Regions from separate parts of the Novosphingobium sp. BL-52-GroH genome, predicted to be linked through region 3. Evidence: predicted binding sites of a transcription regulator. Region 3 holds the regulator's gene; each other region holds the start of a gene.
What was found. The regulator LexA, encoded in region 3, represses DNA repair genes until DNA is damaged. The targets are predictions, from matches to a motif close to GTTCCNCNCTTGTTCT.
Positions count from the first base shown of each region.

Region 1: a site for LexA is predicted at 2,476-2,491, ahead of ACFFDA_RS10330 (LexA family protein). Genes of this name have one in related genera too.
Region 2: a site for LexA is predicted at 7,722-7,737, ahead of ACFFDA_RS20375 (ribonucleoside-diphosphate reductase subunit alpha). Genes of this name have one in related genera too.

Region 1 is NZ_CP171151.1:62,412-72,747, forward strand. Features, by position in the region: gene ACFFDA_RS10315 (cysteine desulfurase family protein) at 1-319, opposite strand, end outside; gene ACFFDA_RS10320 (hypothetical protein) at 511-1,182, opposite strand; fluoride riboswitch at 1,514-1,587, shown strand; gene ACFFDA_RS10325 (hypothetical protein) at 1,941-2,300, shown strand; gene ACFFDA_RS10330 (LexA family protein) at 2,513-2,962, shown strand; gene ACFFDA_RS10335 (Y-family DNA polymerase) at 2,969-4,231, shown strand; gene ACFFDA_RS10340 (SOS response-associated peptidase family protein) at 4,253-4,879, shown strand; gene ACFFDA_RS10345 (hypothetical protein) at 4,946-5,269, opposite strand; gene ACFFDA_RS10350 (hypothetical protein) at 5,311-5,529, shown strand; gene ACFFDA_RS10355 (conjugal transfer protein TraG N-terminal domain-containing protein) at 5,519-8,359, opposite strand; gene ACFFDA_RS10360 (conjugal transfer protein TraH) at 8,375-9,865, opposite strand; gene ACFFDA_RS10365 (conjugal transfer protein TraF) at 9,865-10,336, opposite strand, start outside.
Region 2 is NZ_CP171152.1:1,616,448-1,626,783, forward strand. Features, by position in the region: partial or broken gene ACFFDA_RS20340 (IS3 family transposase) at 1-452, opposite strand, end outside; AL1L pseudoknot at 111-225, opposite strand; gene ACFFDA_RS20345 (hypothetical protein) at 438-1,187, shown strand; gene ACFFDA_RS20350 (DUF6538 domain-containing protein) at 1,538-2,692, opposite strand; tRNA gene ACFFDA_RS20355 (tRNA-Leu) at 2,872-2,958, opposite strand; gene ACFFDA_RS20360 (complex I NDUFA9 subunit family protein) at 3,209-4,183, shown strand; gene ACFFDA_RS20365 (DUF2171 domain-containing protein) at 4,341-4,604, shown strand; gene ACFFDA_RS20370 (DUF2171 domain-containing protein) at 4,723-4,950, shown strand; gene ACFFDA_RS20375 (ribonucleoside-diphosphate reductase subunit alpha) at 5,541-7,541, opposite strand; gene ACFFDA_RS20380 (GlsB/YeaQ/YmgE family stress response membrane protein) at 8,250-8,495, shown strand; gene nadB (L-aspartate oxidase) at 8,532-10,133, opposite strand.
Region 3 is NZ_CP171152.1:362,801-373,136, reverse strand. Features, by position in the region: gene ACFFDA_RS14360 (hypothetical protein) at 1-130, shown strand, start outside; gene ACFFDA_RS14355 (hypothetical protein) at 166-1,110, shown strand; gene ACFFDA_RS14350 (sensor histidine kinase) at 1,110-2,486, shown strand; gene ACFFDA_RS14345 (hypothetical protein) at 2,511-2,711, opposite strand; gene ACFFDA_RS14340 (citrate synthase) at 2,967-4,250, opposite strand; gene gltX (glutamate--tRNA ligase) at 4,273-5,724, opposite strand; gene ACFFDA_RS14330 (ComEC/Rec2 family competence protein) at 5,847-7,970, shown strand; gene lexA (transcriptional repressor LexA) at 8,037-8,726, opposite strand; gene ACFFDA_RS14320 (molybdopterin molybdotransferase MoeA) at 8,839-10,056, opposite strand; gene moaC (cyclic pyranopterin monophosphate synthase MoaC) at 10,053-10,336, opposite strand, start outside.

The DNA.
Region 1 (10,336 bases), on a different replicon from region 3:
TCACCGCCTTGTGCTCGATGGCCGAAAGTAGAATGCGCCGCCTATGCGGCGCTTCGCGTGCGATGGCGCGTGCGGCGCCGAGCAAAGCGAGATTATTCGCCTCTGTCGCGCCCGAGGTGAAGATGATCTCGTCCGGTGCGGCGCCGATCAGTGCGGCCACCGCCGCACGGCCATCAGCCACGATCCGCGCGGCTCGTTCTCCCGCGGCATTGGGCGAACCGGCATTACCCGGCTTAGACCACGCGGATACCATGGCGGTCTGGGCCTCTGGGGCAAGCGGCAGGGTCGAGAAGCCGTCGAGGTAGATAGGATCGCTCATAGACTGCCGCTCTTAATGGATTTCGGCAAATGTACCTCCCAAAACATTCGCCCCAGCATAGTACATCCAAGGCACCAAGCTACGAGGTGGGGGCCCCAAATATAACGGGCAAAGATATACGCTAAAAGACCTCTGTTTCGAGTTCGGCGGCCAGGCTGATGAGGGCCTTATCTGCCCCAGCATGGGGCACATCACATACCCATCTTCAAATCCAGCTTGATTCCTTCGATCGGCATGCCCGTTAGGACCGCAATCTGTTCACGCGAAAAGGTCAGTACCTCGGCCACGGTCTTTAAATCGAATGCGCGCGCCGCATCCGGGGTATGCACCACCTCTTCGGCCAGCGCCTCGCCAGCATCCCCGTCTTCAAGCAGATCGTCGATATTGTAATTGGCGATCGGCGGGAAATCGGCCGCAAGGCCGTGGCCCGCCTGGCTGGGAACAGTGTCGTCGGCCTTGTCGAGCGGCACCCACATCCCATAGTCATCCTCGACCTTGTGACCGTTCTTGATGCGTACCTTATGGCTCGTGTCGAACCGCTGCGTCACTTCCGTCGCGTCAAACAGGTGTACCGCGATAAACCGGGGGTGTTCACGGCTGTCGATGGCGCTGACCAGAACTAGGTCGCTGTCGCTCAACGTTTTCCAGCGCTTGCCGCCCTCTTGGGGGACGAAGGCGATGGCACGATCTTTAGTTGTCCGCACGCAGGCGATTTTCGTCACCTTGTCCTTGGTCAGCTCATAGGTGTTCGACAGCCCGCGACCGGGCCTGCGCTTGTAGGTGTAGCCCTTCTCCGTGACGGCCTTCAGGGCGGCGTCGATCAGCATGTCTCGAGTTACGGCTTCCAGCGAATGATTTGTCATGGCTTTCGGGTCCTAATCCCACGAAGAACAATTCCGTCAGGATGGCGAACGGATATATAACATTTGACCGCATGGCAATTGGTTTTGCATTCTCTGCCAGAAACAATTGGATTCCTTGGATCTAGTACGCGAATGGTCTCTGTGAGAATTATCTATGCATTGGCGTTCCTCAAGGAAGATAGGGATTCTCCCTTCGTTCGGGTCAGCAGCCTGTGACGAAACTTTGCAGATAGGCATACCCATCATGGTTAGGTTTTGGCCACCCGGTCAGGGCGCCCCATTTTCGCTAATTCGGCGGCCGCGAGCCGTTTACGCTGCAACGAATGCATAAAGGCCCAATGGCAATGGAATTCTGCCGGGTCTTCGGGCCGAACCGCCGTCAAGGCTGATGATTTCTACCGGTCGCCGTCCAACATGCTGGTCTCGGTGGTGGCTGGCCTATTAGACGAGGGCATCACGCCTGCGGCAAGACCGGAACACCTTTCGATTTAGCTCTGAGAAGGGAGATGCCGGGGGCCTCTCCGGGAGCATATATCGGCATGGCGCGCTACCTATACCATATGCGCCAGGCGCAAAAGCTATGGCGCATATGGTGGATCAGGCAACCCTATTGAGCCACCCCTCTAGTGCCAAGAATTTGCGCCTAGCGGCCCCGTCTGGACTGCCAGAAATTTTTCCGTCATCATAAGGGTATGATTGCATACCTTGCTCTCTTGGTACTCGCTGCCACTGCGCCGGTAGGTGGGCGAGACGCGCAAATGAAGTGTGCCTCCGTTTTAGAAGATCAGGCCGCTAAATTGCGTGCTCATAGCCATATGCTTCTAGCAGATGCGGAGTATGCCGAGTCGCATAATAATGAAATGTCACCCGACATGATGCAGCGATATATTAGTTGGTATCGAGATAGGGTGGCTGAAGGCGCGAAATACCCAGATTTAACTTCGGCAATTTTATCCGCTTCCGAGCGGCATCAAAGACAACGATCAATTATCGATTTTCTTGATTACGAGAAAAGAGAGCGCGAAGTTTTCGATTTAGAAGTGAGGGCAGCGCTTATCGAAGCCTGCCCTTGGAAGACTGCTGATATAAAGGCGAAAAGTTGGCCGGAAGGGCTTTAGAAAACGTCATTTGCCCAATAGCAGTTTTTCGCGACACGGGCGCGATCGGATCGCATCCCAAAATCGTTGCCGATTCATAGGATACAGCCAGCGGTTTCCTGGCGGATCGGTCGCGCGCACATAAACTGTCCGCGAGCGTGATCGAAGCGCAATGTACGTGTTGTGTTTTTGCTATGTTCCCTTCGTGTTCATTTTTGCGGTATGAGCGACCAATGTCCACCACTCTTGCCATACCCCCGTCCACGCCGATTCCCCTCAGCGACCTCCCTCGGCCCGTGCAACTTAAGGTTGTCGGCGCGGCCGGCGCGGGCTTTCCCAGCCCCGCCCAGGACTGGGAGGAATCCGCGATTAACCTCGTTGACTTGCTGCGCCTCGATCGCGCCGCCAGCTTCGTGTTCCGTGTCAGCGGACAATCCATGCTCGATGCGGGCCTGTTCGATTCCGACGTGTTGGTGGTCGATCGTGATGCGAAGCCGGTGAACGGCCGCATCGTCATCGCCGTCGTCGATGGCGGCTTCGTCGTCCGCCAGCTCTGCGTCCGCAATGGCGTGCCAACGCTCGAGGCGCGCAACAGTCGCATGCACTATGACCCTGTCGTCGCGGATGAGAGCGTCGAGGTGTGGGGCGTGGTCCGCGCCAGCGTCCGCAACCTTCAGGCCTGATCCGTCATGAGCTGGGCCATTGTCGATATCGAGAACTTCTACTGCTCGGCCGAGCGGGTCTTCGATCCCACGCTGCGCAATGTGCCGCTGATAGTATTATCGAATGGCGACGGATGCGCCATCGCGAGATCGGCAGAAGCCAAGGCGCTTCATATTTCGATGGGGGCACCCATGTTCAAGATTCGCGACATCGTGAAGCGGCATGGCGTGCAATATCGATCGAGTTCGTACGAGCTTTACTCGGATATGAATCGGCGCTTCAATATGGTGCTCTCCGAGTTCAGCGATACCGTCGAGATATATTCAATCGACGAATCGTTCTTCCATCTACCAGTTTTACCTTGTGGCCTTGGTGATGTCGAGCAGGCGCAGCGCATTCGCGCGACTATCAAACTACATGTTGGGCTGCCGACTCGGATTGGGCTTGGTCCGACACGGACCCTAAGCAAGGTCGCCAACGCTTTGGCGAAGGCGTCCGAGAAAGTCTGGAACGGCGTCATCGACCTGCACGACGAGGGGCTGCGCCGGCGCATGTTCGCCAAATGGCCAATCGAGGAGGTGTGGGGTATCGGCAAGGCTATGGCAAAACGGCTGCACCCGCTCGGCATCCGCACGACGGCCGATCTTGCAGCGATGCACCCTGACATCGCTCGTGACGTCGGGACTGTCGTGCTCGAGCGCTTAGTGCGCGAGTTGAACGGCGTCGAATGCAGTGACTTCCAACCTGAGCCGGAAGCACTGAAGTCTACGGCGGTGACGCGCACGTTCGGAGATCCGGTCCACGATCGCGAGGTACTGCGTGAAGCGATGGTGCGAAGGGCTGTACGCGCGGCCGAGAAAATCCGCGCTCAAAAACTTCAGGCTTGCCGGTTGTTCGCATTCGCGCACGGAAGCCGGTTCAAGCCTAATGCACCGTCGGCCTCCAAGGTGGCACGGCTTTCGCCCTCCACCAACGATCCGCGCGTTATTGCTGGAACCGCAGCGCGCATGGCCGAAGCGATGTTCGAGCAGGGCGCGGTCTACACCAAATGCGGCGTAATGCTGGAAGGTCTTGAAGCGGAATCAGGAGCGCAGCACGATCTCTTTGCTGCGCCTGATCCCCGTTCGCCTGCCTTGCTAGCCGCGCTTGACGGCATCAACGACAGGTTCGGGCGTAATACGCTGCGCCTCGCCTCCGAAGGTATGGGCGCCAAATCGTACGATACCAAACGGACCTTCAAAAGCCCGTCATGGACCACGCGCATCGACCAAGTGCCCGTCGCGCGCTAAAGCCAAGCCAAGGAATCGGCCATGTGTAACCGTGCACGCCTGAAGAACGAGCCGGAGACTCTATTTGGCTCGGCTGCGAAACTATTCAGCGCTCGGCCGCGCGACAACCGGTTCGATCCGCAGGAGTTGCGGCCCAAGGGGCGCTGCTACGTAATTCGCGAGGACGCAGGCCAGCGTGCCTGGGACGTGATGACGTGGGATGTGCTGGGCGGTAAGGCACCTTGGCCGATGACCAACGTGCGCAAGCTGGCGCTGCCACAGTGGCGCGTGCTTGCCGAGAAGCCCGGCAACCGGTGCATTGTCCCACTCACCGAGTTTTGTGAGTTCACGCCAGACAAGCACGACCTTGCCGATGGCAAGCCACCGCTGAAGGGCGAGATGTGGTTCTCAGTGACCAATCAACCCGTGTTCGCTGTGGCGGGCCTTTGGCAAACCACCGAAAAGGGAAACGGGTTCGCCATGGTGACATGCGATGCCAACGACCTGGTGGCGCCGATCCATCCCAAAGCGATGATCACGATCCTCGATCCCAAGGATGTCGATACCTGGTTGCGCGGCTCCTACGACGATATTGCTGCCCTTCAGCGACCCTACGAGGCCCGCAGTATGAGCGTGCGCGGGCCTGTTTTTCCGACGCGCAATCGGTAGGCTTGAAACGAGTGATCCTAGGAACGACCGGACTTTAGGTTCAAGTGGTTTGCCAAAGCGTTTGGCTCATTGAGGCGCCAGCCAGATCAGAACCATCGTCAGTGATGCGCAAAAAAGCGAAAGCCAAATCGCTATCTGACTGTAGATGTGCAGGGCGACGCCCACCCATGAATACTTTCTCCGTAGGATTGCACCGCTGCCAAACGCGATGAAGAAAGCGACGACAATGGGGGCAGCGATCGAGGGAGAACGATGTAAAGAAGCTTCCGCGAGCGGAAGAAGCCCTAGCGCCGAGACAATCAGCCACGAGAATCCGAGCGCGCAGTAGCCAATCGGATCATCGCTGTATCTACCTATCCCGGCAGACCGATTTCTTGGGTTTGTTGCCATGATGTTCTCGTTATGCTATCCTCCGCTTGGAGGAAGGTCCAATGAGTTTCGATCTGAATATCTATACCGCGACATTGAACAATCCAAACGGTCCAATCTTCGTACCGGAGATGACTGATTGGACGCCATCGTCCGATGATGATTCTGCGACTGCGTTGGAATTTTACGGGCCGCCAAGTCCTGCCGTGAAGATTGCCCTTCTCCTCAACGCAGTCATGCTTCTCGCATTTCTCGGATGGCTGCTGTCGATCATTTTCTAAGCTTGGGATCGCGGAAGTAGTCCTTATCCAATGCTTGATCAACTTCACGCTGCAGATCGGACCCGGCAATCACACTTTGAGTTCGTCCAGCTCTCTTGGCTGCAGATGTTGCTTCAATTTGTGACCTGCCGGCGCTGATCTGATCGGCTACCGCCGATCCATCACTTTGGCTCCCCAGGTTAACAGTGGGTTTGAGACCTGAAGGGTGATAACTGGCGGTAACATCTGCAGCATCCTGAATAGTCGGTGCGGTGAGGTTTTGCGCAAGTTCAGGCTCTTTCAAATACGGAGCGATTTCCTCGTAAATTGCCTCCCTGCGCTGCTCGAAGAACTTTGCAATGAGTGAATCCCGCGCTTGCCGCTGCGTAGCGTTCAGCACGACCTCGTTCAACCCTGGAGCATTCAGGGATGGGTTTATCGACTCTTGGTGGCGATACCATTGCTGGAGTTCCTGAGACAGGTTCTCACTCATCTGCAAATTATGAGTTTCGGCATAGCTGGCGTCCTGCGAGAGCTGCTGCGCTTTCTCTCTAAACTCGCGAGCCCGTGCCTCAAATGAGTTTGCAAGAGACAATGCTTCTTCGTGACTTTGTGAGGACGTGCTTGAGCGCGAGCTTCGGCTAAAGGTTCCGCTGCCGTCTTCGGTTCCCTCCCGTGCCGACAAGTTGGTACCATTCGAGTGTTCATCTCGAACACCATCAGTTGCCGCCATGCTGCTATCGCGAGAACGGGAATGATCTGTATTGTAGTGAAGGTTATTAGACTGCTGGATATTATTTGTTTTTTCCGCGCCGATCGTAGCGCTCGGAATTGGCAATTTCCGCTTTCCAGCAGCAACTGACCCGCCACCGCCACCGCCACCGCCACCGCCACCGCCACCGCCTCCCATCCCAGCGCCAACTTTGGTCGAGAATATATCATTCAACGTCGATTGATGGCCGACACCGGCCTGAATGCGATCGGTAGAGCCGATACTATCGCGATTTTCCAGCCCGTCGAACTCGGACGACGAATTGCGGTCGAATTTCTCCGAATTGGTCCCAGATGTTGTTCGACTGCTGTGGTCCGATCCAGATGATGTTTCGGTAGATGTGCCATGGGCGGTTCGATCGGTCGACGTAGCCGTTCTGATTCGCGCTGCCGAATTTTCCAGAGACTCTGCGGCCCTCATGTAGCTGGATGCCGCTTGGCGATTTTCCGCTGCAAATCCAGTGCCTAGGCTCACTGACATCGGTAGTTTCGAGATGGCTCCGGTCGTATCGGTGACGATCGCGCCATTCTCCATATATGTGTCTGTCGAGCCGTTAGACCCTCTTACTGTGAAGGCGGACGCCCCCGTCGAAAACGTCGGTGCATCGGACCACTGGTTGCTCTGCCGCATGTTCGAGGTGAGGTTTGCAAAGCTGGTATTCCCGTAGGAATAATTTCCGGTAGTCTGCTCGACGGCCGCCGCCTCGGCGGCGTTCTGCGCCGGCGCCAGGATCGATGTCGCCTGCCCGGAAATGCTCATGGCACCGCGCGCCAGACCCGCCGCAATGAACGGCACGCTCATGAGCATGAAGCCGGCGATCGTCGCCGTCTCGGCGTTCACGGCCCCGATGCCAGCATAACTCGAGAGGGTTATCCCGCCTTCAGCGACGGCGTTCGATGCGCTCTCTCCCCGCGTCATGCAGATCATATGCAAAATGACGTAGAGCGGTCCCCAGGCGGCGAGGTAGAAGAACCCCGTCACATACCCCTTGAGCGCCTGGACCCCGGTCTGCGGCATAAGGAAGAGGGGGAAGATCACCGGGAACATGGCGTAGAAGACGACGGTGAGCACGATGTTGAGGATCGGCACCCACGACATCGCCTGCATGGCAATCGAGTTGTAGGTGTTGCGAGCCTGGATGTCGGCGCGCGTCGCAGCAAAGGCATCCATCGACGCGCTGCCGGCACTTCCTCCCATGGCATCGCGAGCCTGCATGAAGGCGTTGATCGCCGTGGTCTGCCGCATCGCAGATGTGTAATCGCTCGACGATCCGGTGAAGGTCTGGTTCACGATCGGGACGTCTTGCCGTAGCTTCGCGGCCGCGGCCGTCTCGCTGAGGTTCGTGTAGGTCTGACGCCCCCAAAGCGGCGTCGAAGCATCGATGATAGTGTTCCATTGCCCTGTCAGCGCCTGATAGGCCGCCTGGCAAGTGATGATGGTGTTACTGACGGACCCGCCAGCCTCTTTCTGAAGCCAGACTTGCGATCGCGCAGGCGAGCCGGGCCCGATCGATGCCCAAAGGTCGGTGCTGCTCGCAAGATCCGTCAGCGACTTGAAGTTCAGCAGCACGTCGCCGAACACGCAGTTCTTGTAGTGGTTCTGCAGGTTGGTCGCGAACTCGGCATCGCGGATCTGGAAATTGCGGGTCGCATCGAACAGCCGTGATCCATAGATCATGCCGTTGTTGGAATAATTGAGCTGGCTCGGCATCGTGAACACGGTCTCGGCCGTGCGTGTGAGCCAATCGCCCACCTGGCTCGAGAAGCTGGCGATCACACCGAGCCCGAGCGGAACATTCGCGACCGTAGCCGGCGCGAGCGACGGGTTGATCCGATCCGTCACCTTCACGTCGACGGTCGGGACCATCAGACAGGAATAGATCAGGGTCGAACCGAGGAACCAGTTGAGCCACACGCGGAAATTGAGGGTGAATGCCACGGAGAGAAGGGCGTAGATCAGGCCGATGACCATCACCACCTTGATCAGCGATCCATAGCCGCCACCGCCCGTCCAGGCAGCAACGGCGTTGAACGTGTTGACGATGTATTCCCCGCCGCCGATCGTGAAAACCTCGACCATGGCCCTACCTCCCGCTTAGTTGAGCCCCTGGACGTTGAGACCACGCGAGAAATTCAGCGCGGCCGCCATCCCCGGCGACATGGCATTCTGCAATGTCGATTCCAGCATTATCGACTTGTTGATGAGCGAGATTGTGATGTTGAGCGTGTTCTTCACCTTCACGTCCCGCTCCGCATACTTGGCGCGAGCCTCGCCCAGCTGCTTGCGCCAGGTTTCCGCCGTTGACTGGTCTGCTGGCTGAAAATGGACCTGAGACTGCGTCACGCGATCGAGCATGTTTTCGATCATCGAACTCAGAAGATTGACGGCGACAATCTCGGCGAGAGCGTCGAGGTCGCCATCGATGTAGCCGCCATGGGCCATCGCCTCGACGGCCAGCAACTTGTAGAGCGGCACGGTGGTCAGCGCCAAAAGCTGCTGTTCAGCCCCCGATAGCGCGGCATCGCTACGGATCTTGTCCCGCATCGAGATGATCATGGTCTTGATGCGAGGGCGCAGCGCGACATTCGTCGGGATCGAGAGGTTCTGCTCCGACACCTGCAGGCACTTGTCATCGTCCGTACAGGTCAGGATTTTGGCCGTGTTGCCGGTCTGCGTGCCATCGAGGAGCGCCGTCACAACCGCATCCTCGGCGGGGCCGATATACTGGATCGAGGCAGGATTGCTGCCCTCGGCCTTGTTGACGATGATCGTGCCGACGACGGTCATCAGGTATTCGGAAAACTCGGCGTCGAAGGCACCGAACTTCTGGGACCGCTTCAGGGCCTCCCAGGTGTAATTGCGCGGCTCGCCCGGGATATGCTCGTTCATGTTCGGGTCGTTGTTACCCGAGAGCACATCGTCGATCTGGCCGTCGGCACCGCAGCCCTGGCGCGAACGCGCCCAATCCGAGAATACGCCCTGGCTGTTGCCCACGGCGGTACAGATCGTCGAGCGCGCACCCTGCATCTTGGGCCAGACTGCACCGACGAGGCCCTGCGCCGCCTCGCACGACGAGATGTTCATCTGGTTCATCTGCTGGGCGGCTTGCTGGAACTCACCCATGATCTTGCCGATTTCGGGCGAGACGCTGTCGATCGCCAGCTTGAAGGCGAAGCCGAGGGCATTGTTGGCGGTCGCTTTCAGCATCGCCACCATCTCAGAGGCGTTGATGAACGAGAATGAACCGGTGAACAGATCGATGCCGCCGCAACCAGCGCGGGCGCTCGGCAGCTGGAGGTTGAACGGCGACACGCTCTTTTGCGGGAAACGGGTCCATGCATTGCCAAGCGAGTAGTAGCCCGCCGACTGGCCTTGATAGGCGGTCGGGCCGGTCACGTTGGCAGCGCCGCCGGCGTCGTTGAAGAACGAGTTCATCGAGCTGGCGATGTCCGCGCGCGCGATGCCGATCGGCACCATGCTCCCGGCCCCGAGGCTGAGGGCAGCGACGGCGAGCCGCCTGCGAAAGGCGCGGAAGCGGGGGGAGGCCAGGCGATTGGCGCGAGGGAAGGGGGGAAGCTCGGCCATCAGTAGTCACTCCCGACCTTGGTGTTGGTGAGCATGAAGATCCGGTCCATGATCTCGTCGGCCGAGAGGATGCCGAAGCCGATCGGGACGGTCTTTTTGGTGGCGGTATCGAAGAGGACCAGCGCCGGCGTCGCGTTACCCGGCACGCCCATTCGTTCGCGTTGACCGGAATCGACGACGTAATTCGGGAAGTCCTTGCTCGGGCCGCCATCCATCGAGACGGCCATGACGGCCAGCCCATGGCTGTCCGCAACCGAGCGCAGGATCGGCGCGAAAATCTCACAGGCGCCGCAGCTCTGCGCGAAGAAGTAGAACATACCATAGCGCTGGCCGAGATGCGCAAGCACTTGGCCGCGATCGGCGGTGCGATTGTCGGTCCACGCCCGCTTGGCGACCGTCGAGACAGGCCGCTGCAGCGTGTAGTCGATGTCCGGGTTCTGCCACAGGGCGCGCTGCCAGGTGTCGGAGAAG
Region 2 (10,336 bases), 1.3 Mb from region 3:
GCTTCGTGGACGCGCTTGATCTGCCCACACATCTCCTCGTCGCTGCGGGCACATGCCTTGCGCCTTGCCGGGATCGGCAAGGCGCAAGGCATGTTCATGATAGGAGGACGGGGCGATCGCCAGTTCACGACAGATCGGCTCGATACCCAGATCCTCGCGATGGGCGTCGATGAACGCCATCATCATCTCTCGCGGCGGTCGAGCTCCGCCATGGCAAAATATGCTGAGGCCTTGCGCAGGATCTCATTGGCCCGGCGTAACTCTTTGACCTCGCGCTCCAGCAGCTTGAGCCGGGCCTTGTCGGCGGCGGCCTGCGCCGCTGGCGCCGTTCGTCGGCTCGCCTCCTCACGGCACCAGCGGAGCAGCGTCTCGGCCGTACAGCCGATCTTCGCGGCGATCGAGGTGATGGCCTCCCACTCCGAGCCGTAATCGGCGCGATGCTCGCCAACCATGCGCACCGCGCGATCACGCACCTAAGGCGAAAATTTGTTCCGGGTCTTGCTCATCACGAAAGCTCCTTCTCACAAATAGGAGCCTCCGGAAAATCCGGGACGCTTCACGTTACCGCATTCATCCTTGCCGGGAACGCTCATGGTCGAACGGTAAAGCTCACCGGGACAGAGGTGGACAGGCGGTTTTCCATCTTCATCACCCAGCCCTCGCACACATTGAAACGTCACGTGGCGAAGCAAGAGGGGCTGGACCCGTCGGACGCCAATTTCGACAAGGCGATCAATCGGACGATGGATCAGCTTCTCGATGCATTCGACGACCGCAAGCAGGTCGCTCGTTGGCTGGGCGCGATGATCCAACGCCATGGTGCTATCACCACTATCGAGCCATTTCACAAGGAAGGCTATCACCTTGCAATGGAGGTTCAAGAGAGCCCGGTCACAGGGTTCCTCAATATCGCCTTCGGCCCTGCCTTCGAGGCCGCATCGCTGGGCGACCTTTACGATGCTTATTGCACATATGCCCGCGACTGGGGTCGTGAGCGCGACATCCTGACCCGTAAGGCATTCTCGACGGCGGCGAAGCGTTTTGGTCAGAAGCGTTTTCCCAATCTTGTGATGCGCAAGGCTGGGGCGAAGGATCGGATGACGGGCTCGCAGTCGAACTGGTTCTTCGCTGATCCGGGCAAGACGGTGCAGGATTGCTCCATGTCGGACATCGAGGCTCGCCTCTGAAGCTCCTCATGCGCTCCTTATAGGCACCTTTCCGGCACCTCATCTCGTCCCCTGCGCTGCGCGAGCCGCCTGCGGGCGGGCGAGATAGGGTGCCGAGCGGGGGACTTGGGGTGCCGATAAGGTGCCGGAGAAACGACCGGTTTCTGCGGCCTTCAAGCCTATTGGTACCTCATCACCTCATATATTGAAAAAAAGGCCAGACCTCGGATCCAGAGCCGGTTTCGGCCTCCTCTGTCCCCCAACGGTTTCCGGGATCGCGATGAGGTGCCGCCGGGCAGCACCATGACAGTCAGAGCTTGGTAGTGCGCAGGATGCTGAGGCTGCGGCAGCCGAGTTGGGCCTTCACGCGGCTAGGCCCCACACGATCGTAAGAACTGCGTGAACCACTTAGAAAATGCGACTGCCCGCTTGCCCCGTGGGCCGGGGTCAATGTCTGGAAAAAGTTTCACCTGCTTTGCTTTTCGTTGGACCTGCACAAAGGCTAGCATGCCACATTCCACGAGAGCCGGATGCAGAGGAACGAGCCTCTCACTCGCGGCGGTCTTCAAAGCCTTATCGTCACTTCCGTCCAGTGAATTCTCGCATACGACAAAGCACCAAATGCCATCAATCAGGCGGATATCCGCCACGTCCAACTGACAAATCTCATTGAGCCGCATCCCTGAATGCAACGCGATGAGAGGCACCCAGAAGCGTGCATTTCGAGGCCGTTCAGAACCCGGCTTCGCGTAGCCCCGCTCACCGTCAACGCACCCGCTATAAAGCGGTGCGTCAAAAATCTTGCGAAGCTGATCTGGGCTGAACGGGTTGCGCTTGTCCTTCTTCGCTACGTCGTCATGGAGCCGCAAGCCGCGCATGGGGTTCCGGGGCAAAAGTTCCTCATTCACCGCCCAGTTCAGAAAGCTCGATAGATTGGCGAGGTTCACGTTGGCGTTCGCTGCGCTGATCACATCAACATCGCCACGCTCTCGTGCCCGCTGCGAGGCCTCGCGGGCCGTCAGCTTGGGGAATCGCTTGTTCGCGTTTCGAGGCAGATGGCGCAACACGTCGAGAAAGTCCCGGCAGTGAGTTCGGCCAAACGAGCCCATCGGAACGTCTCCACCGATTACGGAGATCGCCAGCTTCCGGCAGGTTTCATAGCTCTGGCGGGTGCTGGCAGACCAGCGATGGGTGGGGTCATCGACATATTGCTGATAGGCTTCCGCCAGCGTCAGGTCATTGGATGGAGCAGTGGCAGAGCGTTCCACCGAAACCGGCACTTTTTCTATGATGGGCTGAGCTACGGTCGGGAATCGCAAGGCCGCGTCATCCGTAGTCGCGCCGATTCTTGCTCGAATACGATCAAACTCAGCCTCAATCCCGGCCATGATGGCGGGCATTCTACGCAGCGCCGTCTGGAGGCTGTCCGTCTTCAGCGAACGCCACAGTTCTACCCGGTTGAGGGGCTCTTGAAGATCGCATGGCACGTGACGGCGGACATAGAATCGCCCGCTACGAAGGCGCATACCTTTTGGCAGCAAACCGGGACTGAAACCGTAACAGCCGCGCGAACCATTTCCGGCAGATTTCGGGGACTTTCGCTGCGGACTATCGGCACCAAACCGTAACAGCTTATCGTAGCAAAACGAACTTGGGGGACCATCTTGCGATGATCCCCCAACGTTCTCAATCACTTGAGAAGTGATGGTGCCCAGAAGAGGACTCGAACCTCCACGCCCTTGCGAGCGCCAGCACCTGAAGCTGGTGCGTCTACCAATTCCGCCATCTGGGCACGGTAGCAGGGGAGCGAAGCGCCGTCCCTGCTGGGTAGGAGGGCGCCTCTACGCAGCGGCTGCGGCGTTGTCAACACCATCGCGTGCAACAATTTTCACATCGGCCGATTGCTCCCTTGCGGCACGCCTTCGGCGGCCTCGGCAAACTGCCCGGTTGCCCCTTCGCCGGCCTTGTGGCAGGGGCCATCTTCATGTGCTGCAGCGCGGGATAGTCGCTCCGCGCGGCGACGGTAAGGACCGAATCTGACCATGAGCCCCAGCCCCGTTATCGACACCACCAATTCCCTCTACGGCAAGATCGTCACCGTGCTCGGCGGCGGCGGTTTCGTGGGGCGCCACTTGGCGCAGGAACTGCTCGCGCGCGGCGCCCGGCTGCGGATCGCCAGCCGGCATCCCAAGAAGGCCTACGCGATCAAGGCGCTGGGCAACCTCGGCCAGGTGCAGTTCGCAGGGGTCGACGTGACCAAGGGCGATTCGCTCGCCGCCGTGCTGGCCGGATCGGATGCGGTGGTGAACCTCGTGGGCGCCTTCGACGGCAATCTCGACGCGGTACAGGGTAAGGGCGCGGGCACGATCGCCGCGGCAGCCCTGGCCGCTGGCGCGGGCGCTTTCGTGCATGTTTCCGCAATCGGCGCGGATGCGGGCTCGGACGTCGACTACGCGCGCACCAAGGCCGAGGGCGAGGACGCCGTGCGCGCCGCCTTCCCGGGTGCGACGATCGTGCGCCCGTCGCTGATCTTCGGACCCGACGACAGGTTCGTCATGATGTTCGCCGAGTTGATCTCGCGCCTGCCTGCCCTGCCCGTCTTTGCGCCTCAGGCAAAGCTGCAGCCGGTCTTCGTCGACGACGTGGCCGAAGCGATCGCCAACGCCCTTGCCGCACCTGAGGCGCACGGCGGCCGCACTTACGAGCTTGCCGGTCCCGAAATCATCACCATGCTGGAGTTCAACCAGCGCATCGCCACCGCGCAGGCCCGTTCGCGCAGCTTCGCGGAACTGCCGGACGCCGTCTCCGCCCTGATCGCCAGCGCCACCGGCTGGCTGCCGGGCGCACCGATCAGCTCGGACCAATTCAAGCTGCTCAAGGCCGGCAGCGTCGCCAGCGGCACCGTGCCCGGCATCGCCGACCTCGGTGTCGCCGCGCGACCGCTCGGCCTGTTCCTCGACCGCTGGATGACGCGGTTCCGCAAGCATGGCCGCTTCGGCGCCAAGCACGCGGCCTAGTGGCAGACGGCTGAGTCCGCTCCTGCGCCAGAGGGCGCGGGGGACATCGCACAAGCCGTCCAAACGTGGTCCCCGCTTTCGCGGAACCGCGCGGACAGGCGGCGCATTTCTCCATGCGAGGGTGGCACCCCGCTGCCCGCGAGCAATGGAGCATCCCATGACCGGCCCTGCCACAGATCCCGAAACCTCCTGGGCGACCGCCTCGGGCACGATCCGCAAGGGCATGACCGTGCTGGGTCCCGACGGCGCGGTGCTCGGCACGGTGGAAGGCCTCGACGGCGAGGAACTGCTGCTGGCCGGGCACGGGCCTGGCGAGCCTGCCAGCTTCGTCGCCGTGACACAGATCGACGGCGTCAACGGTGATACGGTGCTGCTCTCCGAGCGCGGCGATGCCACGTTCGGTCTCGGCGCCCAGCCCTGAAGGGGTTCATCCGACGAGCGTTGCCCACCAAGCGTTTCTGGGCCGGGACGAACGCCGGAACGAAGTACCCTTGCCGCATGTTTCCCTGTCATACCCCCCAAGACATTGGAGAAACATGATGTTCGAGAAGCTTCGCATCCGTGAGCACATGGAAGTCGCCACCAGCACCGGCCAGCACGTCGGCACCGTCGACGACGTCAAGGACGACCAGATCAAGCTGACCCGCACCGACAGTTCGGATGGCGCGCACCACTACATCGCGATCGAGAATGTCGACAAGATCGACGACAACCGCGTCTATCTGAAGGAAGGCACTCCGATCCCGATGGGCGTCGGCGCCAACTAAGCCACCGAATAACACCAGGGCGGCGGCCTCCCCCTACGGGTCGCCAGCCTTGGGACGACCCCGGCCTCCCTTATGGGATGGTCGGGGTTTTTCGTGATTCGAGCCGGCGCGTCCCGGCCTGTGTTTTGCATCGTCGCTCCCCCAAGGAACGCGGGCGGGCGCTGACGGCAGCTTGCAAGGTCACACAGGTTTACACGGTTTACACAGTCCTGAAGAGCAAGGTGCGCCCCTCCCCGCCGGATGTGCCCCCTGCTGGTACGCGCCGGCGCCCCGCCGTTCTTTATGGAGGTTGCACATACGGCGGGGAGAGAACTGGGCTGAAGCATACGGCAAAGGTATCGCGGCCGTCCGGGTGTAGGAAAACGGATTTCGCTTTGGCAAGGCAGCGATTGGTGCGGACTGGGCCCCCCTTGTTTGCAATCGGGCATGGGACGCGAAAAGCGGGCCCCTCGCGGTCGCGAGGGCGACGGGGATCGAGGAGGAGAGTTCCCGCACCGTGCCGGTAGCGTCCGACGTTGCCCCCCCGAACGAAAACGGCCTCCCGGTTTCCCGGAAGGCCGCTCTCGGTGGAACTGCAAGACCTCAAGCCGTTACTGGCAGGCCAGGCACTCGTCGTAGTCCGTGGTGCTGGCGGCCAGTTCGAACTTGGCCAGTTCGCTGGTGTTGTCCGCTTCCACGCCGCCGACGAAACCGGCGCGCTGCACCGACTTGGAGCGCAGGTAGTAAAGCGACTTGATGCCCCGCTCCCATGCCTGGAAGTGCAGCATCATCAGGTCCCACTTGTCGACGTCGGCGGGGATGAACAGGTTCAGCGACTGCGCCTGGTCGATGTAGGGCGTGCGGTCGGCGGCGAATTCGAGCAGCCAGCGCTGGTCGATCTCGAAGCTGGTCTTGTAGACCGCCTTCTCGTCGGCCGAGAGGAAGTCCAGTTGCTGGACCGAGCCGCCATGCTCGAGGATCGAGTTCCACACGTTGGTGGAATCCTTCGATTTCGCCGCGAGCAGCTTCTGGAGGTAGGGGTTCTTGACCACGAAGCTGCCCGAAAGCGTCTTGTGGGTGTAGATGTTGGCCGGGATCGGCTCGATGCAGGCCGAAGTGCCGCCGCAGATGATCGAGATCGACGCGGTGGGCGCGATCGCCATCTTGCAGCTGAAACGCTCCATCACGCCCTGGTCGGCCGCGTCGGGGCAGGGTCCGCGCTCCTTGGCCAGCATCATCGAGGCCTCGTTGGCCTTCTGGTTGATGTACTGGAACATCTGCAGGTTGAGCGCCTTGGCCATCGCGCTCTCGAAGCCGATGCCGCGCTTCTGCAGGTAGGAGTGGAAGCCCATCACGCCCATGCCGACCGACCGCTCGCGCGAGGCCGAATACTTGGCGCGGGCCATCTCGTCGGGCGCGCGGTCGATGTAGTCCTGCAGGACGTTGTCGAGGAAGCGCAGCACGTCCTCGACGAAGCGCTTGTCGCCCTTCCACTCTTCCCAGGTCTCCAGGTTGAGCGAGGAGAGGCAGCACACCGCCGTGCGGTCGTTGCCGAGGTGGTCGCGGCCCGTGGGCAGGGTGATTTCCGAGCACAGGTTCGAGGTCGAGACCTTGAGGCCGAGGTCGCGGTGATGCTTGGGCATCATGCGGTTCACGGTGTCGGAGAAGACGATGTAGGGCTCGCCCGTGGCGAGGCGCACTTCGACCAGCTTCTGGAACAGCGAGCGCGCGTCGACCGTGTTGCGGACCGACCCGTCCTTGGGGCTGCGCAGCTGGAATTCGGTGCCGTCGCGGACCGCTTCCATGAACTCGTCGGTCAGCAGCACGCCGTGGTGCAGGTTGAGCGCCTTGCGGTTGAAGTCGCCGCTCGGCTTGCGGATCTCGAGGAACTCCTCGATCTCGGGGTGCGAGACGTCGAGGTAGCAGGCGGCCGAGCCACGGCGCAGCGAGCCTTGGCTGATCGCGAGGGTCAGCGAATCCATGACGCGCACGAAGGGGATGATGCCGCTGGTCTTGCCGTTGAGGCCGACCGGCTCGCCGATGCCGCGCACCGCGCCCCAGTAAGTGCCGATGCCGCCGCCGCGCGAGGCGAGCCAGACGTTCTCGTTCCAGGTGGCGACGATGCCTTCGAGGCTGTCGTCCACCGAGTTGAGGTAGCACGAGATCGGCAGGCCGCGCCCGGTGCCGCCGTTCGACAGCACCGGCGTCGCGGGCATGAACCACAGGCGCGAGATGTAGTCGTAGAGGCGCTGGGCGTGGTCCTGATCGTCGGCATAGGCATCGGCCACGCGGGCGAACAGGTCCTGGTACTTCTCGCCCGGGAGGAGGTAGCGGTCGTCGAGCGTTTCCTTGCCGAAATCGGTCAGCAAGGCGTCGCGCGAGACGTCGGTGACGATGCTGAAGCGGCGCGCGTTGATGGTCTTGGAATCACCGTCGACGAGCTTGGCCTGCTTCTTGGCCGGCGCCTCGACAGGCTCCGCGACCAGATCGGCGGTTACGGCATCGGTCTTGTCCATGGCGACTGCCGGGCCCTTGCCCGTCTCCTTTTGCTGCCGGGGGGCGGCTTCTCGGGGGGCGTAGAGGCCCTCCATCTCGACCTGAGCCGAGGTCATGTCCGAACCTGCATCTGCGTCAGATACCTGACCATCGCTTCCGTTCCTGAAATCCACTGCTGCCCCCGAGCTTAAAATCACGTCATCGAACCGCCACGAGGGCGGTTCACTGCTGCTTCGAACAGCGTGGCGGACTGGCGGCGAGTCGGACGGGCGTTGGACGGCCCGTCTACCACTTCCAGTACAAAAAGAGAACGGATATTCCCTGCCACACGTCCGCGCGCCCTTGCGAAAAGGCCCTGCCTCAAGCCTTCGGGACGCCGGTGCGGACTTTGCGGGCCCTGCACGACATCCCTAGGTATTGAGGCCCCTCAACCGGCGCGACACAACCTATAGTGCGCTTTCCATCAAAAGGTTCAAGAGGGGGCTGCCGATATAAGCGTCGACCACCGGGCCGGCGGGTCCGCCGCGAGCCTCCCGCGACGCGTGGGAAGTCCTCGCCCCGCCATCAATGCAATAGGCTAAATCGCGCCTCCGACGGGAAAATTTTTCCACATAAATTGCCGACGAGACGAATCCGGCTTGCGACGAGCCGAATCGGCCTGCGACCCGGCACGAAGCGCGCGTTACGCGCATCGTCGCCCGATCCTTCGCGGCCTGCGGATAGAGTCGCCTGCAGATAGGGACGTGCAACCCGATCGCGGCTGGACAATTATAGCGCTGGTTGCGGACGCGGGCGCGGCCGCGGAAGGGGAGTTCGTGCAAGTCATGTTCAATATCATCGGCGCCATCATCAGCGGCCTCGTCATCGGCGTGCTTGCGCGCTTCTTCTACCCGGGTGCGGTGGAGATGGGCTGGATCGCGACGATCCTGCTCGGCATCGGCGGCTCGCTGGTGGCCGGCCTCGTCACCAGCCGCGGCCGCGGCGACTTCAGCCGCGCGGGCTGCCTCGCCTCGGTGATCGGCGCGGTGGTGCTGATCTTCCTCGGCCGGCTTCTGCACATCGGGTTCTGACCATGCCGTCGTCCCGGGTCGAGCCCGGGGCGACGCCTAAGGCACCAGCACGGTATCCAGCGGCTCGGCGTCGATCGCCGGGTAGTCGAGGGTATAGTGCAGCCCGCGGCTCTCGTGCCGCTTGAGCGCGCTGGAGACGATCAGTTCGGCGCTCTGGAGCAGGTTGCGCAGCTCGATCAGGTCGGTCGAGACGCGGAAGTGGCGGTAGTATTCCTCGATCTCGCCATTGAGCATCTGGATGCGGTGCATCGCCCGCTCGAGCCGCTTGGTGGTGCGCACGATGCCGACGTAGTTCCACATGAAGCGCCGGATCTCGGTCCAGTTCTGCTTGATGACGACTTCCTCGTCCGAATCGGTCACCCGGCTCGCGTCCCAGGAACGGACCGCCGGGGGCGCCTCGAAGCCCTCCCAGTGCGCGAGGATGTCCGCGGCTGCCGCCTCGCCGAAGACGAAGCATTCGAGCAACGAATTGGAGGCCAGGCGATTGGCGCCGTGCAGCCCGCTCTCGGTGCATTCGCCGGCCGCATAGAGGCCGGGAAGGTCGGTGCGGCCGTCGAGGTCGATCAGCACGCCGCCGCAGGTATAGTGCTGCGCCGGCACCACGGGGATCGGCTCCCTGGTCATGTCGATGCCCAGGCCCAGCAGCTTCTCGTGGATGTTCGGGAAGTGCTCCTTCACGAACTCGGGCGGCTGGTGGCTGATGTCGAGGTGGACGTAGTCGAGGCCGAAGCGCTTGATCTCGGAATCGATCGCCCGGGCGACGATGTCGCGCGGCGCCAGTTCCAGCCGCTCCGGGTCGTAGAAGGCCATGAACCGCTTGCCCGTGCGCGGGTTGACGAGATGCCCGCCCTCGCCGCGCACGGCCTCGGTGATGAGGAAGTTTTTGACCTCCAGGTTGTAGAGGCAGGTCGGGTGGAACTGCATCATCTCCATGTTGGAGACCCGCGCCCCCGCCCGCCAGGCCATGGCGATGCCGTCGCCGGTGGCGCCGCGCGGGGCGGTGCTGAACTGGTAGACGCGCCCTGCCCCGCCGGTCGCCAGCACGGTGGCGCGGGCGGTGAAGGCCTCGACCTGTCCGGTCTCCTCGTCGAGCGCGTAGACGCCCCAGACCCGGCCAGAGCCCGAATAGCGCATTTCGTGCCGGCCGGTGATGAGGTCGATGCACGAGCGTCCGGGGAACAGGGTGATGTTGGGATGCGCCTCCGCCGCCGCCAGCAGGGCCTGCTGCACCGCCCAGCCGGTCGCGTCGGCGACGTGGACGATGCGGCGGTGCGAGTGGCCGCCCTCGCGGGTGAGGTGCAGCGCTTCTCCGTCGGTGTTGAACGGCACGCCCAGTTCGACCAGCCGGTCGATCGCCTCGGGAGCCCGCTCGATGACGTACTCCACCGTTTCGCGCCGGTTGAGGCCGGCACCGGCGATCATGGTGTCGCGGACGTGCTCCTCGAAGGTGTCGCCGGCATCGAGCACCGCGGCGATGCCGCCTTGCGCCCAGGCGGTCGAGCCGGTGGCGAGGCCGCCCTTGGCGAGCACCGCGACCTTGACCTTGTCGGCCAGGGCAAGGGCGGCGGTGAGACCGGCGGCGCCGGAACCGATCACGAGCGCGTCGAATGCGTGGGTGGAGCTAGGGGGCGTTTCCATGACGCCTCCTAGCCCCGCGCCTGCCAGGATCGCAACTGTTTGCAGAGCGCGGCGCGAGCCTTGTTGCGATGCCGCATGATCTTCGTTATCAAATCAAAATGATGACAAGACTCGTAATCTGTCTTGATTGCTCACTTGATATCAAAGAAAATTAGTCTAGTCAGCTGCCGTACCGCACCAAAGGGCTTATCACCGTGGCAATC
Region 3 (10,336 bases):
GGACCGCGCATTGCTTGGGCTCGTTCTCGCGTTGGCGTCCGGCTTCGGGCAGATCCTGCTCGTCGTCCGGCTACTTTCGGCCGCCCTCGTGGCCGCGGCGCTCCTGCTGCCGCCGCGGCGGCACGGCTAACCTCGAATTAACCAGATGACGGTTAGACGAGTTAGATGATCGACCAGGCCGTTCCTCCGGCAGACACCGAAACCGTCGTAGCCGCATTGCGCGACGACTTGGCGCGGGGCGACGCCGTGGCCGGGACGGTCGCGCCGATCCTGCGGCACCTCGTCGCGGCGGGAGACGTGTCGGTCTTCAGCGAGGAAATTCTCGCCCGGGTCCGCGCCATGCTCGCGGACCTCGCCATCGCGCTGCTTGACGCGCTTGTCGGCACGGAAAGCCGCCGCGTGCATTCGGCCGGTGAAGTGGAAGTGGTGGGCCGCGCCCTGCTCGACAATCCGGCGCTGCTGACCCACCTTCATTCCCTCGCCCTGGAATGGCAGCTGACCGAGCGAATGCAGGCGCGCTTGGCTCTCGATCCGGTGATGTCGCCCCTGTTGCAGGGCTTGCTTCCCAACGACCAGGGCCTTGCGGCGGCGTTTGTAGGAGCCCAGGCACGTTGGTGCCAGGCCCAGCGACAGATGAAGCTGGCGCTGCGCGAACTGCCGGCCGAGTTGCTGAACGTCGCTCTCTATACCTTGCGCATGCTGGCAGGTGCCGAGCCCGAACTGGCCGCGCGCGCCACCGTCGCCGAGACCGAAATCCGCGCTTCCTACGATGAGGCATCTAGCCGCATGGGCCTAGCGGCCAAGCTCGTCGCGGGTCTGGGCGACGGCGCGTGGACCGCACTGGTGCTGGCGCGGGCCGGGGTCCCGCTGTTCCTGACCGCGATCGCGCAGGGATCGGGGCAGAACCGCGATGCGGTCGTGCTCTCGACCCACGAAGCCCAGATTGCGCGGCTTGCCCTTGCGCTGCGGGCCGCGGGACTGGAGCCGTGGCTGGTGGAGGAGCAGATCCTCGCGCTTCATTCCGAGATGCTGCTTCCCGAAGGTTTCGAGCGCATCGGTTCGGAGCAGGCGGCGACGATCCTGTCCTTGCACCCCGGACAGCCCGCCTGATGTTCGAATATGGCACTGTCCTGGCCTTCGCCACCAGCGACGTCGACGACCGGCTGCTGCGCGCGGACGAGCCACTGGCCGGGCTGCAGGTGCGGTGCGGCGGCGAACTGCCCGGCACAATCGCGGTGCCGGAACTGCTCGAACTGGTGCGAAAGGCGCGCCACTCGCGCTTCCGCATCGCCCGTTCGATCAACGCGCAGGACGGCAGCGACGCGATCTGCGCCTGGATCGAAGTCGAACCCGGCGCCGAGGGAGAGGGTTGCTCGATCCGCGTGCGCACCTGGCAGTCGTCGCCTGTCCTCCAGGAAGAGGGGGCGCTGGCGGAACAACGCCGCGCGGCGACAGACCGCCATCTCGCCGAACTGTCCGCCTATCTCGATGCCGGCCAGCGCGTGCTTGCAGCGACCTCTGAATCCCCCGAACTGGCGGAGCTTGTCTCGGCGATGGAGGCCGGTGTCGGCCAGGTCTGGACCGAATTTCTCGCGCCCGAGAACGTCACTCACCAGCAGCCCCTGCACTGGCGCCTGCTCGACGGGACCCGCGTGATCGTGCCGGGATCGCAGCGATCCTGGCGGGTCTCCCTCGTTCCGCACATGGCGCCGGGCTTCGAGCCTTCCGGGTTCGAACTGCTGCTGCTGTCGGACCAGCCTGCCGGCCAAGGTCCCACTGTCGTCGAGCCGGCCATTCGGCCGCCACGGCGCAGCCTGGTCGGTCAGGACCTGGCGCCGGTGCTCAAGCAGCCGATCGCGCGCATCATCGCCAATGCCGAGACCATCCGTACCCGTCTCGCAGGACCTTTGCCCGACGCCTATGCCGAATATGCGGGCGAGATCGCCAGCGCAGGCACGCTGTTGCTCGGCCTGCTCGAGGACATGGCGGACCTCGAGGTCGTCGAGTCCGACAGCTTCACCACTTTGCCCGATCCGATCGACCTGTCCGAAGTCGCCCGCCAGGCCGCCGGCATTCTGGGCGTGCGTGCGCGGGAGAAAGGGATCGTCATCGACCCGCCGCCGTTCGAACAGACGCTTCCCGCGCTGGCCGAGTTCCGGCGCGTCCTCCAGGTGCTGCTCAACCTCGTCGGCAACGCGATCCGCTATTCGCCCGAGAATTCGCGCATCGCGATCCACCTGCAAGCCGCGGGCGAGCGCGCTCGGGTGATCGTCTCGGACCAGGGGCCGGGCTTGAGCGAGCCTGAACAGGCGCGCGTCTTCGAGAAATTCGAGCGCCTTGGCCGCAGTGGCGACGGTGGCTCGGGCCTAGGCCTCTACATCTCGCGCAGCCTTGCCCGCGCGATGGGCGGAGACCTGACGGTGGAGAGCATGGCCGGGCAGGGTGCGCGCTTCATCCTCGAAGTCCCGGCCGACCCGGGGGCCTGACGCCGCACCCGGCCGTGCTTCGCCTCAGCGACCGCGGCGAGCGAGCCAGACGACGATCCCGCCGACCATGGCCAGCACTGCCCCGCGCACGGCCCAGCCGCGATCGGCGAGCATGAAGCTGTCGGCCGGCCACAACAGTACTCCGGTTCCCTGCCCGACGAAGAGCAGCCCCGCAGCGATGGCGAGAACGCCCAGGATCATCGCCAAGATTCGAATGAACAGCATTTTATCGCGCCCCGTTTATTACACCTAGGGTGACCTCAGGATGCGGCCGGATTGTGGCGTATTCGCGCCGACTTGCCCAGTCCCCACGAAAAAGGCGGCCCCACGAAAAAAGGCGGCCCCACGAAAAAGGCCGGCCCCACGAAAAAGGCCGGCCCCACGAAAAAGGCCGGCCCCACGAAAAAGGCCCCCGCTTTCGCGAGGGCCTCCTTCGGATACCGCGACTGCTCGCGGAACGGGTAGGTCAGCGCCTGCGGATCAACGCTTGTCGATCGCCAGGTAGTCGCGCTGCGTCGGCCCGGTGTAGAGCTGGCGCGGACGACCGATCTTCTGGCCTGGATCGGAGATCATCTCGTTCCACTGCGCCACCCAGCCGACGGTGCGGGCGAGGGCGAAGAGCACGGTGAACATCGTCGTCGGGAAGCCGATCGCCGACAGGATGATGCCTGAATAGAAGTCGACGTTGGGGAACAGCTTCTTCTCGACGAAGTACGGATCGCTGAGAGCGAGTTCCTCGAGGCGCAGCGCGGTCTCGAAGAGGGGGTCGGTGACCTTGAGCGCGTCGAAGACCTCGCGCAGGGTCGACTGCATGACCGTCGCGCGCGGATCGTAGTTCTTGTAGACGCGGTGACCGAAGCCCATCAGGCGGAACGGATCGTTCTTGTCCTTGGCGCGCTCGATGTAGTGCGGGATGCGATCGGGGGTGCCGATCTCCTTGAGCATGTTGAGCGCGGCTTCGTTGGCGCCGCCATGCGCGGGGCCCCACAGGCAGGCGATGCCCGCGGCGATGCATGCGAACGGGTTGGCGCCCGACGAGCCGGCGAGGCGCACGGTCGAGGTCGAAGCGTTCTGCTCGTGGTCGGCGTGGAGGATGAAGATGCGGTCCATCGCCTTTTCGATGGCGGGGATCACTTCATATTCTTCTGCCGGCACGCCGAAGGTCATGCGCAGGAAGTTGCCGGTGTAGCTCAGCGAGTTGTCGGGATAGACGAACGGCTGGCCGACCGAATACTTGTAGGCCATCGCTGCGATCGTGGGCATCTTCGCGATCAGGCGGTGCGAGCTGATCTTGCGATGCTCGGGGTCCGCGATGTCGGTCGAATCGTGGTAGAACGCCGAAAGCGCGCCGACCACGCCGCACATGATCGCCATCGGGTGGGCGTCACGGCGGAAGCCGCGATAGAACGTCGCCAGCTGCTCGTGCAGCATGGTATGGCGCGTGATGGTGTTCTCGAACGTGGTAAGCTCGTCCTTGCTCGGCAGTTCGCCGTTGAGCAGCAGGTAGCTCGTTTCCATGAACGAGGACTTCTCGGCCAGCTGGCCGATCGGGTAGCCGCGATGCAGCAGAACGCCTTCGTCGCCGTCGATGTAGGTCAGCGCCGACTCGCAGCTCGCGGTCGAAGTGAAGCCCGGGTCGAACGTGAACTTGCCGGTCTGGGCATAGAGCTTGCGGATGTCGACGACATCCGGGCCGACGCTGCCCTTAAGGATCGGGTACTCGAAGTCCGCGCCACCAGCGCTCAGTTTAGCCTGATCACCCACCAGTTATATCTCCTTTTGACGGTTACTCGACTGGAACGTCCGCCTGCGCACCGATACGTGCGAGGCTCTCTTCCCGTCCGAGCAAAACCAGTACGTCGAAAATCCCCGGCGAGGTCGTCTGACCTGTCAGGGCCGCTCGCAGCGGTTGTGCGAGCTTGCCGAGTCCCAGTCCCAGTTCCTCGGCCATTGCCTTCAGGTTTCCTTCCAGTTCCTCCAGCGTCCAGTCGATCGGACCGGACAGGCGCTCATGAACCGCGGCCAGGCGGCCACGCGCCTCGTCGGTCAGGAGGCCGAGCGCCTTTTCGCTCATGGCGAGGGGACGCTTGGCAAACAGGAAGGCAGAGCCTTCTGCAAGTTCGTTGAGGTCCTTTGCTCGGACCTTGAGAACGGGCATCGCGCGCGACAGCAGGTCGAGGCCGGCATCGGCAGCCCCGTCCCCGTTTGTCGGCAGGCGCGGCGCGACCAGTTCGGCGAGCCGGAGGTCGTCGGCCTCGCGCAGGTAGTGCCCGTTGAGATTGTGTACTTTCGCGAGGTCGAAGCGCGAGGGCGACTTGCCCACGTCGACCATGTCGAACCATTCGACTGCCTGCTCGCGCGATATGATCTCGTCGTCACCGTGGCCCCAGCCCAGGCGAAGCAGGTAGTTGAACAGCGCTTCGGGCAGGATGCCCAGTTCGTCGCGGTAGGAATCGACGCCCAGCGCGCCGTGGCGCTTGGACAGCTTGGCGCCGTCGGCGCCGTGGATCAGCGGGACGTGGCCATAGACCGGCACGTCCCAGCCCATTCCCTTGATGATGACGAGTTGGCGGAAGGCGTTGTTGAGATGGTCGTCGCCGCGCAGGACGTGGGTCACGCCCATGTCGTGGTCGTCCACCACCACCGCCAGCATGTAGACCGGGGTGCCGTCGCTTCGCAGGATGACGAAGTCGTCGATCTCGACGTTCTGCACGGTGACCGAGCCCTGGACGAGGTCCTCGATCGTCGTCTCGCCTTCGCGCGGTGCCTTCATGCGCACGACCCAGGGCTTGTCAGCCGGCCAGGTCGAGGGATCGGCATCGCGCCATTCGCTGTCGATGCGGAACGGGCGACGCTCTTCCTGCGCCTTCTGGCGACGCTCGGCGAGTTCCTCGGGCGTCAGATAGCAGCGATAGGCATGCCCGCTCTCCAGCAACTGCGCCGCGACTTCGGCATGGCGTGCCGAACGGGCGAACTGGAACACTGGCGCTTCGTCGCCCTGCAGGCCGAGCCATGTCAGGCCGTCGAAGATCGCCTCGATCGCGGGTTCCGTCGAACGCGCGCGATCGGTGTCCTCGACCCGCAGCAGGTACTTGCCGCCGTGGTGGCGGGCGAAGAGCCAGTTGAAAAGGGCCGTGCGGGCGCCGCCGATATGCAGGAAACCCGTGGGCGAGGGGGCAAAGCGCGTGACGACGGCCTTGGCGCCCGTCGTTCCGCCCGTTGCACTACCGCTTGCCATCGATACCACCTTATTGTCCTATGCGCGCCATGGGGAGCCCGGCCGCAACTCTTGAAAATCAGCCCCCGGAAGGCCGCGGAGCCGCTGCATTGCAGCATCGGCCATGGAACAGCGGAGGCGACTTGTCGAGGCCTTTGGCGGCCATCGAGCGATTTCTTTCGCAGGCCGGATTCGATCGCGGACCGTGGCTCACGGTGGCCTTCGCGGGCGGCATCGTGACGTGGTTTGCGCTTCCTTCGCCGCCCTTCTGGGTCGGCTTCTGCGGCCTGTGTGTGGTGTTCGCGACGACGGGGATGGCGCCATGGCCCGGGCGCGAGGCCTATCCGCGCCTGCGCAAGGCCGCATTGGTCCTGCCGCTGCTTGCGATGGCGGGATGCCTGACGATTTGGACACGCTCGGAAATTGTGGGGGAAGTGCCTTTGGAGCGCCCGTTCGCGGGTTCGTTCACGGCAAGGGTACTGGACATCCAGCCACAGCCCGCGCTCGGGCGTGACCGGCTGATACTGGCGATGCGCGAGCCGGACGGCGGCCGGTCGATCAAGATACGCCTCAACGTAACCCGTACGGATGCCGCCGCGCCGGTCGGCATCGGCGACATCGTGCGCTTCAGGGGCCGGCTGATGCCGCCGGCGCCGCCGATGCTGCCCGGCGCCTACAATTTCGCGCGGACGGCCTGGTTCTCGGGAATTGCCGGCAGCGGTTCGGCTCTCGGCGAGGTGCAGGTCGTGCGGCAGGGAGAGCCGGGCGGTGGCAGGCTGTCGGGATTGCGCCGGGCGTTGTCCGACCACATCCGCGAGCGAATCGGTGAGGAGCGGGCCGGCATAGCCAGCGCGCTCGTCACCGGCGACAGGGGCGGCATCACCGAAGCCGACGACGAGGCGATGCGCGACTCCGGGCTTGCGCACCTGCTTTCGGTTAGCGGGCTGCACGTCAGCGCCGTAGTCGGCGCCATCTACGTCCTGGTCGTGCGCGTCCTGGCGCTGTTCCCCTGGCTCGCCCTGCGCGTCCGCCTGCCGATGGTGGCCGCAGCGGTCGGGGCGCTGGCCGGCGTGGCCTATACCCTGATTTCCGGTTCGGAAGTTCCGACAGTACGATCGTGCATCGGCGCGCTGCTGGTTCTCGTGGCGCTGGCGCTGGGTCGCGAACCCCTGTCGTTGCGGATGCTGGCCGTCGCGGCGTTCTGCGTCATGCTGCTCTGGCCCGAGGCTGTTACCGGGCCGAGCTTCCAGATGAGCTTCGGCGCGGTGCTGGCGCTGGTCGCGCTCACCACGGCCGGCCCCGTGCGTGCCTTCGTCGCCCCGCGGGACGAATTGCTGGCGGCGCGGGCGCTGCGCCACCTGGCGATGTTGCTTCTGACCGGCATCGTCATCGACCTCGTGCTCATGCCGATCGGGCTTTTCCACTTCCACCGCGCGGGCATCTACGGCGCCCTGGCGAACGTCCTCGCCATTCCGCTGACGACGTTCGTGGTCATGCCCCTGCTTGCCGGTGCCCTGGTCCTCGACGTGCTGGGAGCAGGCTGGCCGCTATGGTGGCTGGCGCAGAGCGCGATCGACCTGTTGACCGGCCTGGCTCACTGGTTTGCATCGCGGCCGGGCGCCGTGGCGATCCTGCCGGCCGGGGCGAACGGTGCCTTCCTGGTGTTCGTGGCCGGAGGCTTGTGGATCGGCTTGTGGAGCGGGCGGGTCCGCTGGATCGGCCTTCCGCCTGCGCTGCTTGGCGCGGGACTGCTCGCCGTCGCTTCGCCGCCCGATATCCTGGTCTCCGGAGACGGGCGCCACGTCGGCCTGGTCGAGGCCGGTGGCCAGCGGCTGTTCGTCCTGCGTGACGGCGGTGAAGGCTATGCGCGCGACAACTTGCGCGAACTGGCCGGCATGGAAGGCGATCCCGTACCGCTCAATCGCTGGCCCGGAGCGCACTGCAACCGCGATTTCTGCGCGCTCCCACTGAAGCGCGAAGGCGGCACCTGGCGCCTGCTGGTATCGCGCGGGCGGGACGCGGTGCCCGAGCGCGCTCTCGCGGCGGCCTGCGATCGCAGCGACATCGTGATTTCCGATCGCTGGCTTCCGGGCAGTTGCCGCCCCCGCTGGTTCAAGGCGGACCGGGGCCTGCTGAACCGAACCGGCGGACTTGCCGTGCACTTGTCCGAGCGGCGGTTGGCCACCGTCGCGGATGGCGAGGGCGAACACGGTTGGTGGCGCCCCTCGGAACCGGGGCCAGCGACCATTCCCGACCCGCCTCGATGATCGGTCGGAAATCGTCAGGGAGCTTGCACTGAGGTTCGCACGGGGCTCGTGCCGCGACACCTCGTTTCAGTGATAGCGCCGCAGCAGTCCTGCAAGCTTGCCCTGGACTTCGACTTCGTCGGGGCCGTAGATCTGCGGTTCGTAGGCGGCGTTGGCGGGATCGAGGCGGACCATGCCGTTTTCCCGGCGCAAGTACTTGAGCGTCGCTTCTTCGCCGCGGATCAGGGCAACGACGATTTCCCCGTCGCGGGCGGTGTTGGTGCGCTTCACCAGTGCGAAATCGCCATCGAGAATACCTGCCTCGACCATGGAGTCCCCGGACACTTCGAGGGCGTAATGCTCCCCGGAGCCGAGCAATGCCGCAGGGACCGACAGCGATGACTGCCCTTCGAGCGCTTCGATCGGAACGCCGGCGGCAATTCGGCCATGCAGCGGAATCTCGATGACGTCGTTGGCTGCTTCGGGCGCGCGCTGGGGCGTGCGGCCGGGCGTGTCGTCGTTGCTGTTGGCCGGCGCGGGGCGCGGGGCCCTGGTGCCGGTGTCGTCAGGCTGGCGCAAGACTTCGAGGGCGCGGGCACGATTGGGCAGGCGACGAATGAAACCGCGTTCCTCGAGCGCCGAAATCAGGCGATGCACGCCCGATTTCGATTTCAGGTCCAGCGCTTCCTTCATCTCCTCGAAGCTGGGGGAGATGCCGCTTTCCTCAAGCCGGGCCTGGATGAAACGGAGCAATTCGTGCTGCTTGCGCGTCAACATTGTCGCTGCCTTCTCGTTGCGACCGGGCGAAGGTCCCTTCGGCCGGGAATGTTCCTATCGCGAACATTGCGAGAACAATTAAGCAACGAATTTAACTGCGTCAAGCAATGCCTCAGGCGATACCGCCATTCCGGAGCAGGAATATGCGCACTTCGTCACCGGGCTCTGCGGCAGGTGCGCGGGCGGGTCGATCGATCAGTACGTTGCTGGCGGCTAGCGAGGCGAGGGCGCCGCTGTCCTGTATCGCGTGCGGCACCACGGTTTCGCCGTCCCACCATCCACGCAGGAATTCCCGGCGTGGCCCGTTGGCGCGGACCGGAGTGCCGAGGCGGGTGGTGATCCGCATCGGCAGTGCCTCGCCAGCCCCCAGCATCCGGCGCAGCAGCGGGAGGAGGAAGTGATAGGCGGTCACGAAGCTCGACACGGGATTGCCCGGAAGTCCCAGGATGATCTGCCTATGCCCATCGCGTTGGCGGGTCGCGACGAGGATCGGCTTGCCCGGCTTGATGGCGACGCGCCAGAAATCGAGACTGGCGCCCCACCCCTCGAGCGCAGGGCGCACGAGGTCGTGGTCGCCGACCGAGGCACCGCCGCTGGTGACGATGACGTCCGCTGTCGACGCCGCATCGAAGGCTGCGGTGAGTGCCGCGATCGTGTCCGCCACGGGCCCGATGCGGTTCGCTTCCACCGTCAGCGAGCGGGCGAGCGCGAGCAGCATGGCACCGTTGCTCGCGGGGATCTGGTGGGGGCCGCACAGCTCCGGATCGGAGGCGAGTTCGTCGCCGCTGTCGATCACGGCGATCCGCGGCATGCGGTGGACGGGAAGGTGCTTGTGCCCGGCGGACATCGCGAGCGCCGCCTGGGCCGGGCCGATGCGGGTGCCGGCGGGCAGGACTTCGGCGCCTTCGGCAAAATCCATGCCGCAGGGGCGGATGTGCTTGTGCGCGGGTTCGGGCGGCTCGCCGGTCATGACGAGGTCGCGGTCGCGCCGGTCGAGGTCTTCCTGCAGGATCACCGCCTCGGCCCCGCGCGGGAGGATCGCGCCGGTCGAGATTCGCACCGCCTCGCCGCTCGCGACGATGCCGGGATAGGGATGGCCGGCAGCGCTTTCGCCGACGATGCGCCAAGGACCGGCAAGGTCTCCGGCAGTGACCGCATAGCCGTCCATCGCCGACAGCGCCGCTGCGGGCTGGGTGCGGCGCGCCTGCAACGGCTCGGCGAGATAGCGGCCGAGAGCCCCCTCGACGTCGACGTGTTCGATCGAAAGGGGGGCCGTGAGCGCAAGCAGCCGGGCCTGCGCCTCTTCCAGCGGGAGCGGGGCGGAACTCATGCGCCCCAGCCCTCCGCCTGCCAGTGACCGGACTTGCCGCCGCGCTTCTCGACAAGGCGAATCGCGCCGATCACCATGCCCTTGTCGAGCGCCTTGGCCATGTCGTAGATTGTCAGGAGTGCGATGGAAGTGGCTGTCATTGCTTCCATTTCCACGCCCGTCCTGCCTGTCAGCGAGGCTGTCGCAGTGGCCCGGATCGCATCGGCCTCGAACGCGAAGTCCAGGTTGACGGCGTCGATCATCAGCGGGTGGCACATCGGGATGAGGTCGGAGGTCCGCT